DNA from 2 places in the Streptomyces sp. NPDC048254 genome. Region 1 is predicted to be linked to the other one. Evidence: riboswitches for the same ligand, from Rfam matches in the RefSeq annotation. Region 1 holds a riboswitch; the other holds the start of a gene.

Evidence for each region. A riboswitch is a leader RNA that binds a small molecule or an ion and turns the genes downstream of it on or off. The one in region 1 is predicted to bind cobalamin.
Region 2: it holds a riboswitch for cobalamin, as region 1 does, so the genes downstream of both, ACGFZQ_RS46100 (cobalamin biosynthesis protein) here and ACGFZQ_RS35395 (CbtB-domain containing protein) in region 1, are expected to answer to the same signal.

The regions. Positions count from the first base shown of each region.
Region 1 covers NZ_JBICZJ010000015.1:186,234-190,623, forward strand. Annotated here, with positions in the region: gene ACGFZQ_RS35385 (hypothetical protein) at 10-240, opposite strand; gene ACGFZQ_RS35390 (CbtA family protein) at 495-1,247, opposite strand; gene ACGFZQ_RS35395 (CbtB-domain containing protein) at 1,269-1,490, opposite strand; cobalamin riboswitch at 1,527-1,667, opposite strand; partial or broken gene ACGFZQ_RS35400 (NAD(P)-binding domain-containing protein) at 1,882-2,166, opposite strand; gene ACGFZQ_RS35405 (enoyl-CoA hydratase/isomerase family protein) at 2,163-3,227, opposite strand; partial or broken gene ACGFZQ_RS35410 (acyl-CoA dehydrogenase family protein) at 3,224-3,394, opposite strand; gene ACGFZQ_RS35415 (MarR family winged helix-turn-helix transcriptional regulator) at 3,716-4,081, shown strand; gene ACGFZQ_RS35420 (carboxymuconolactone decarboxylase family protein) at 4,092-4,390, shown strand, end outside.
Region 2 covers NZ_JBICZJ010000026.1:69,550-73,939, forward strand. Annotated here, with positions in the region: gene ACGFZQ_RS46090 (inorganic phosphate transporter) at 1-372, shown strand, start outside; gene ACGFZQ_RS46095 (hypothetical protein) at 392-619, shown strand; cobalamin riboswitch at 760-902, shown strand; gene ACGFZQ_RS46100 (cobalamin biosynthesis protein) at 1,002-1,973, shown strand; gene ACGFZQ_RS46105 (cobyric acid synthase) at 1,970-3,505, shown strand; gene cobN (cobaltochelatase subunit CobN) at 3,502-4,390, shown strand, end outside.

The sequences.
Region 1 (4,390 bases):
TGACCGGCGTCAGGTGGCCGGGTCGCGGGCCTGGTCGCGGGGCCGGGGGCGGTGGCGGCGGAGCAGGTCCGCTATCGCGCAGCGCAGGCACTCGGCGTCCGCCGCGTCGCCCGCGGCCGACGCGGCGTGGCACTCCGACGCCGGCGGGCCATCCGGCTCACGGCAGTCCGGCTCGTGGCAGTCCGCGTGGTCGCTGACCAGGCTCTCCAACTCGTTCAGAAGCCGTTCGGTCCGCTTCACCTGCTGGGCGAGCACCCGTACCCGGGCGCTCTGACCGCCGATCTGCCAGCGGCTGGCGATCAGTTACTCGTACTCGCGGACGGTGAGGGCGACGGCCTCGTGACCGCCGAGGGTGATGCGGCGTGGCTGAGGGTGTCTGGCCACTCGGGTCCTCCGCTCCTCGCCTTGCTCGTCCTCGCCTGCTGGGTCGGTTCCCGGAGAACGCGAGAGGGCCCCCGGATGGTTCCGAAGGGCCCTCGCGTGACGTGAATCGTTCAGTGGGCGGCGGGAACCGTCCGCCCGGCCGGGGCCTTCGCCGGCCTGGGGTTGAGCTGCCGTTCGGCCAACTCGCCGAAGAGCAGGCCGAATCCGCCCCACAGCACCAGCTGGATGGCCAGCGCGGAGAGCCGGAACCGCCACAGCAGGGTGGCCGGGAAGTCCGTCGGTACCTCGTTGATGGTCGGCAGGAACTGGTACGCCAGCCCGATGACGACCGCGAACGCGGCCACCGCGACCACGGTCGCCCACCAGGTGCCGAGGCTCGGCCGGAGCCGCTTGCCCAGGATGGTCGCGGCGACCGCCAGGAGCACGCTGAGCACCATCATCAGGAAGTACAGCGTGGTCCGCTTGCCGATGGTGTCCGGGTCGCCCACCGACGGCGGGTTGGCCGGGTACTTCAGGAACGGCACCACGTACACGGCGAACAGCGCGCACCCGGACAGCAGCAGCGCCGTCGCCCGTGGCGAGAAGCGGCCGACGCGGCCGAGGGCGAAGCAGTAGGCGAGGGCGGCGATGCCGCCGAAAGCGACCCCGTAGAGCAGCACACCGGTGGCCAGGCCGGCGGTGGACTGGAGGGAGCGGGAGACGACCTCCATCTCGTGCTCGTGCGAGTGGGCGTCCTCGAAGCTGATCGCTTTGTCGACGTTCGGCTCACCGAGGAGATAGGCGACGACCAGGGCGAGCACGCCGGCGGCGAGGCCGGCGAGCATGCCCCGCACCAGGAGGTTTCTTACCGTTGCGGAGTTCATGGGCGTGCGGCGTCCCTTACGTCAGTGGCAGGGGAAGCCGAGGAGGTGGCGGGCGTCGTGCACCCACTCGTGGACGTCCGTGCCGTTGAACACGGAGGTGGCGCCCTGCTCGGCGCCGACGAAGTAGAGCAGGATGAGCATGAGGATGCCGAAGAAGACCGCCCAGGGAGCTATCGCACTCAGCGGCAGCTTGGCGGGAATGACGGGGGTGGTGGCTGTCGGCTGCGCGACGGTCTGCGCCATGGCAGAACCTCCTCTGGGAGTTCGCGTCCCATCTCGGTGGTGCACTGGACGACGGCTACGGGTCTGACTCACGAGCACCCGGGGGCTCTCGCATACAGTGGCGCGACCGTGCCGGACTCCCACCGGCTTCCGTTCTGGCGTCGTCGATATCGGACAGACCGTACCGCGTGTCAGGAGCACGGCCAAGACCGCGCCACCAGGCGTGATCTTCATCTCGCGCCTGGTGGCCGGTTCTGGGCGTGCTGGGTCAGCGGTGACGAAACTCGACGGGACGTCTGCCGACGAGGGCGCTCATGCCGTCCTTCTGGCCGGCGGTTGCGCGCGTGAGGGCCTGCGGCCGGTTGAGTGTGAGCAGGGCGGTACGGCCCTTGCGTTCGGCACAGGAGGCGTACAACTCGGCGGCGTGCAGTCCGAGTTCGGCGTGCAATCCGCCTGAGCGAACGGCGTCGGCGGCCGGTCCCAGGGCCTTGGCCGTCAGGGAGGTGCGGGCGTCGGCGACGTCGATGGTGGAGCAGTCGACGAAGAGGGTGCCGGGGCGGGCGGCGGGCTCAAGACCGGGGCCGGTAAGTGACCACGAGGTCGTATCCGCGCACCCGATGGCGCGCCTTGACGAGGTTGGCGGCCATGGGGGGGCGCCCATGTGTCCGAGTCCGATGAACGCGACGGTACGGCTCACCAGGCCGCCTCCGGGGTGGTGCCGGGTCCGGCGAGACCCAGTTCGCGCTCGCCGAGCGGAGCGAAGAAGCGTTCGACGTCGGCGTCGGTGACCTCGGCGAGGGTGGCCGGGGACCAGCGCGGGTTGCGGTCCTTGTCGATGATCTGGGCGCGGATGCCCTCCGCCAGGTCGGGGGCGGACAGGGCGGCGCAGGAGACGCGGTACTCCTGGTCGAGGACCCGCTCCAGCGGGCCGAGCCGCCGCGCCCGGCGCATCGCCGCCAGGGTGACCTTCAGGGCGGTCGGCGACCTGGACAGCAGGGTCTCCGCCGCCTCCTTCGCCGCCGGGTCGCCGTGGGCGAGCAGCCGCCGGACGATCTCCTCGACCGTGCCGGCGGCGTAGCAGGCGTCGATCCACTCCCGGTGGCGGACCAGTTCGCCCTCCGGCGCCGGTCGCACCTGCCGGGTGAGCGCCTCGTGCACCGGCCGGTCGGCGAGGTCGGCGATCAGCCGCTCGATCCTGTCCGACGGGACCCAGTGATCGGCGAGTCCGCACAACAGGGCGTCCGCGGCACCGATCTGAGTCCCTGTCAGGGCGAGATGGGTGCCCAGTTCGCCCGGGGCGAGGGCGAGCAGATAGGTCCCGCCGACGTCGGGGACGAAGCCGATCCCGGTCTCCGGCATGGCGACCCGGGAGCGCTCGGTGACGATCCGGACGCTGCCGTGCGCGGAGACGCCGACACCGCCGCCCATGACGATGCCGTCCATGATCGCGACATAGGGCTTGGGGTAGCGGGCGATCCGGGCGTTGAGGTGGTACTCGTCGCGCCAGAACTCCGCCGACGCACTGCCGTCCCCGGCGCGGGCGTCCTCGTAGATGCTCCGGATGTCACCGCCCGCGCACAGGCCGCGCTCCCCCGCGCCGGTGATGACGACGGTCTCGACGGCCGGGTCGTGCTCCCACTGGGTGAGTGCCTCGGCGATGTCGAGCACCATGGCGTGGGACAGGGCGTTGAGTGCCTTGGGCCGGTTGAGGGTGAGGTGGGCCGCCCGGCCGGCGGTGTGGAGCAGGACGTCGCTCATCCGAACGCCTCCAAGAGGCCGCGGGTCACGATGACGCGCATGATCTCGTTGGTTCCTTCCAGGATCTGGTGGACCCGCAGGTCACGGACGATCTTCTCGATACCGTACGCGCTGAGGTAGCCGTAGCCGCCGTGCAGCCGGAGCGCGCGGTCGGCGACCGCGTACCCCCGGGGCCGTCCTTGTCGACGACCTTCGTCTGAGCAACGCCCGGGTCCTGCTCCGTCCAGGGTGTCGCGGGTCGCCCAGGCGGGGCCGCGGTGGGCGGTTCGTCGGGCGTGCCGTCCGCGGACCGCGCGGTGCGGGTACCGGTCGAAGCCGGATCCTTTCGGGTTGAAAGCGTCAACCGACCCGTCGGTAGGGTCACTTGAGGCGTAAAGCTAGGATTTCCCCATGGTCGCTCCCGAGCCGCGCCGGCTGACCGACGACGAGACACCGTCCTGGCTCGCCCTTGCCGGTGTGCTGGTCAGGCGCCCGGCCGTGCCCTGCGGATGAGCGAACTGGCGCTGTTCGCCAACGGGTCGCTGTCCCGGCTCTCCCATGTCGCCAAGCGCCTGGAGCACCGGGGCTGGCTGCGCCGGGAGCCGGACCCGGACAACGGCCGCTTCACCGTGGCAACGCTGACGGAGGCGGGCTGGGCCAAGGTCGCGGACTCGGCACCGGCGCACGTCGCGACCGTACGCCGACTGGTCTTCGACCCGCTGACCCGGGCGCAGGTGCGCCAGCTGCACGAGATCGGCCGCAGGATCCTGGCGGCGACCGACGACGCCGGCGGGCCCCCGGGCCGGCCCCTGTCACATCCGCGCTCCGGGCGGTGTCTTCATGCCGAACAGGCAACGCATACCGGCAACGCATGAGGAGAACACCGTGACGCTGCGCATCCCGAAGGCCGAGCTCCCGGCCGGGCTCAAGGAGAACATGGTCGAACAGCTCGGTGCCGTGCCCGAGAACGTCGAGGTGCTGTGGCACAGCCCCCAGGTCGCGCAGGACAACCTGGAGTTCGGCGGCAAGGTCGGCGCCTGGGACCGGGCCGACGCGAGCCTCAAGTCGTTCGCGCACATGGCGGTGGCCGCGCAGGTCGGCTGCAGCTGGTGCCTGGACGTCGGCTACTTCCAGGCCCAGAACGGGAACCTGGACCTGGTCAAGGCCAGCCAGGTACCGCGCTG
Region 2 (4,390 bases), on a different contig from region 1:
GGCGGCACCGTCCGCTGGTCCACCGCGACCCGCATGATGATCGCCTGGGTGCTCACCCTCCCCGCGGCCGCGCTGGTCGGCGCGCTCGCCGAGTCCGTGACCGACCTCGGCGACTGGGGCACAGCGGCCGTCGCCGTCTTCCTCGTCGCCTCCAGCGCCGCGATCTGGAAGCTCTCCCGCCGCGAGGTCGTGGACAGCGCCAACGTCAACGACACCGACGGCACCGAGCCGGCCGGCGTGGTGACCGCGGCGATGGCCGCCGTGACCCCGCCGCCCGCGGGCCCGGTGACCGACGACCTCACCGCCACGATCCTGTCCCCCGCCCCGTCACCCGCGCCGGTCACCGCCACCGACCCGGCCGCGACCGTCTGACCCCCGAGGAAGAACCGACATGAACATCGACTGGGCAGCCATCGGCTCCGTCTTCGGCGTCAGCCTCGTGGTCACCGTGGGCATGGTGGCCCTCTTCACCCTCGGCATCAAGGGCCTCTCCGCCCGTGAACGCGCCACGGCCCAGGGCAACTCGGCGGCCCTGGCCGTGACCGCCGCCTACCTGTGTTTCGCGGCCTGCGCGGCCGCCGTGGCCTACGGCATCCACCTGATCGTGGCCAAGGCCTGACCGGGCCGGCCGCTCGCGACCGGCGAAGGCTCCTCCCCGACCCGCTCGGGAGGAGCCTTCGGCATGCCCCACAGGCCCCGCCGGCCCACCGGTGTGGGCCTTCCCACACACTCCCCTCGCAGGTCAACGGCAAGTTGACGGCTCTTCCGGGGGCGTGGTGGACTTCCGGAGCCAAGTACGGCGGCAAGAGAGGAAGCCGGTGCGAATCCGGCGCGGTCCCGCCACTGTCACCGGGGTAGCAATCCCCGGGAGCCAGGAACTCTCACCGCCGGTCTCGTCGAACCAGGGCGTGGACACCCTGAGTGAGGACATATCGCCATGTGCGGCTGCCGTTCGAGGTTGAGTACCCGGCTCCTTCCCGCCCCCGCGGCGGGCTGAGCCGATGGGTGCCGGTCGCGTCTTCGCGTACGGCGCCGCCGCCGGCCTTCTCGGCGATCTGCTGCTCGGCGATCCGCGCCGGGGGCATCCGGTCGCCGCGTTCGGCCGGGCGGCCGGGTCCGTCGAACAAGTGCTGTGGCGGGACCACCGCGGGTGGGGCGCACTGCACACCGCGGTGTGCGCCGGCGGCGCCGTGACTCTGGGTGCCCTGGCCCAGCGGCTCGTACGACCGTCCACCGCCGCGGCCGTCGCGCTCACCGCGACCGCCACCTGGGCCGTCGTCGGGGGCACTTCACTCGCCCGGGAGGCCGGTGCCATCGGGCGCGCCCTGGAGGCGGGGGACGTCGAGGCCGCACGGGCCCGGCTGCCGCATCTGTGCGGAAGGGATCCGCAGGCCCTGGACGCCGACGGGATCGCCCGGGCGGTCGTGGAGTCCGTCGCCGAGAACACGAGTGACGCGGTCGTGGGTGCGCTGGTGTGGGGGGCCGTGGGCGGGGTGCCGGGGCTGCTCGGGTTCCGGGCCGTCAACACCCTGGACGCCATGGTGGGCCACAAGTCGGCCCGGTACCGGCGGTACGGGTGGGCCTCGGCGCGGCTGGACGACATGGCGGGGTGGCCCGGGGCGCGGCTCACCGCCGTACTGGCCGCCGTCGCCGGAGATGACACCAAGGGGGCCGTGCGGGCCTGGCGGTCCGACGCGGCGAAGCACCCGAGTCCCAACGCCGGGCCGGTGGAGGCGTCGTTCGCGGGGGCGTTGGGGGTACGGCTCGGCGGGACCTTGTCATACGGCGGGCGGGTCGAGCACCGGCCGGTGCTGAACGGGGAGGGGCGTGCGGTGGAAGTCGCGGACATCGAGCGGGCGGTGCGGTTGTCACGGCGGGTGGGGTGGCTGGCGTGGGGGGTGAGTGCGGCCGGGGCCCTGCTGCGAGGGCAGCGGTCGCGGTCGGCCGTGCGGCTCCCGGGGAGTTCCTCATGAACAACGGAGGTCTCCTCGTCGCCGGTACCACCTCCGACGCCGGCAAGAGCGTGGTCACCGCCGGTATCTGCCGGTGGCTGGTGCGGCAGGGCGTGAAGGTCGCGCCGTTCAAGGCCCAGAACATGTCCCTCAACTCCTTCGTCACGCGCGAGGGCGCCGAGATCGGGCGGGCGCAGGCCATGCAGGCGCAGGCCTGCCGCATCGAGCCGACCGCGCTGATGAACCCCGTGCTGCTCAAGCCGGGCGGCGAGCAGAGCAGTCAGGTCGTGCTGCTCGGGAAACCGGTCGGCGAGCTGAGTGCGCGCGGCTACCACGGCGGGCGGCAGCAGAAGCTGCTCGGGACCGTGCTCGACTGTCTCGCCGAGTTGCGGGGCACGTATGACGCGGTGATCTGTGAGGGGGCGGGCAGTCCGGCGGAGATCAACCTGCGCCGGACCGACATCGTGAACATGGGGATCGCGCGCAACGCGCGGATTCCGGTGCTCGTCGTCGGCGACATCGACCGCGGGGGCGTGTTCGCCTCGTTCTTCGGCACCGTCGCCCTGCTCTCGCCGGAGGACCAGGCCCTGGTCGCCGGGTTCCTCGTCAACAAGTTCCGCGGCGACGTCTCCCTGCTGGAGCCGGGCCTCGACATGCTGCACGGCCTCACCGGGCGGCATACGTACGGTGTCCTCCCCTTCCAACACGGGCTCGGGATCGACGAGGAGGACGGGCTGAGGGTCTCGCTGCGCGGGACCGTCCGGGAGTCGAACACGGCCCCGCCCGTCGGCGCGGACGTGCTGCGGGTCGCCGTCTGCGCCGTCCCCCTGATGTCCAACTTCACGGACGTGGACGCGCTGGCCGCCGAACCCGGTGTCGTGGTGCGGTTCGTGGACCGGCCCGAGGAACTCGCCGACGCCGATCTCGTCGTGCTCCCGGGGACCCGGGGGACGGTCCGGGCCCTGGACTGGCTGCGGGAGCGGGGGCTCGCGGAGGCGCTGCGGCGCAGGGCCGCCGAGGGGCGGCCGGTGCTCGGCATCTGCGGTGGCTTCCAGGTCCTCGGCGAGCACATCGAGGACGAGGTCGAGAGCCGGCGCGGGCAGGTGGCCGGTCTCGGGGTCCTGCCCCTACGGGTGCGGTTCGCCCGGGAGAAGACCCTCACCCGGCCCGTCGGCGAGGCCCTCGGCGAGCGGGTCGAGGGGTACGAGATCCATCACGGGGTCGGTGAAGTGACCGGCGGGGAGGCGTTCATCTCCGATGACAGAGGGCACAGCCTGGACGGCTGCCGGGTCGGGCAGACCTGGGGTACCCACTGGCACGGCTCCCTGGAGTCGGACGGTTTCCGGCGGGCCTTTCTGCGCGAGGTGGCGGCCGCCGCGGGCCGCCGGTTCGTGCCGGCCCCCGATACCTCGTTCGCCGCGCTGCGCGAGGAGCAGCTCGACCGGCTCGGCGACCTGATCGAACAGCACGCGGACACCGACGCGCTCTGGCGGCTCATCGAGTCGGGCGCGCCGCAAGGACTGCCCTTCATTCCACCGGGAGCGCCCGCATGAGCACTGTGTTGTTGTTGTCGACCGCCGACACCGATCTGCTGGCGGCCCGGGCCGCCTCCGGTGCCGACTACCGGATCGGCAATCCGACGCGCGTCGATGTCACGGAGGAGCTGCCCGCGCTGATCGAGGGCGCGGACATCGCCGTCGTACGGCTGCTCGGCGGCAAGCGGGCCTGGGAGGACGGGCTCGCTGCGCTCAGGGCCGCCGGGATCCCGACCGTGCTCCTTGGCGGCGAGACCGTGCCGGACGCCGAGTTGATGGCCGAGTCGTCGGTGCCGGCCGGTGTGGTCGCGGAGGCGCTGCGCTACCTCGTCGAGGGCGGGCCCGCGAACCTCCTTGAACTGTCCCGGTTCCTGTCCGACACCGTGCTGCTGACCGGCGAGGGGTTCGCCGAGCCGCAGAAGATGCCCGAGTTCGGGGTGCACGGCTCGTACGGGATCCGGGCCGGCCGCCCCACGGTCGGGGTGCTCTTCTACCGGGCCCACGAACTGAGCGGCAACACCGCCTTCGTGGACACCCTGTGCGACGCGATCGAGGCGCGGGGCGCCAACGCCCTTCCGGTGTACTGCGGTTCGCTGCGCGGTGCGGACGCCGGGCTGTACGAGATCCTCGCCGGGGCCGACGCGCTGGTCGCCACCGTGCTGGCGGCCGGCGGCACCCACGCCTCGCAGGCCTCGGCCGGCGGTGACGAGGAGGCCTGGGACATCGGGGCGCTCGCCGATCTCAACGTCCCGGTGCTGCAGGGCCTCTGCCTGACCTCCTCCCGGCAGGCCTGGGACGAGTCCGACGCCGCCCTCTCCCCCATGGACGCGGCGATGCAGGTCGCCATCCCGGAGTTCGACGGCCGTCTGATCACCGTGCCGTTCTCCTTCAAGGAGCAGGGCG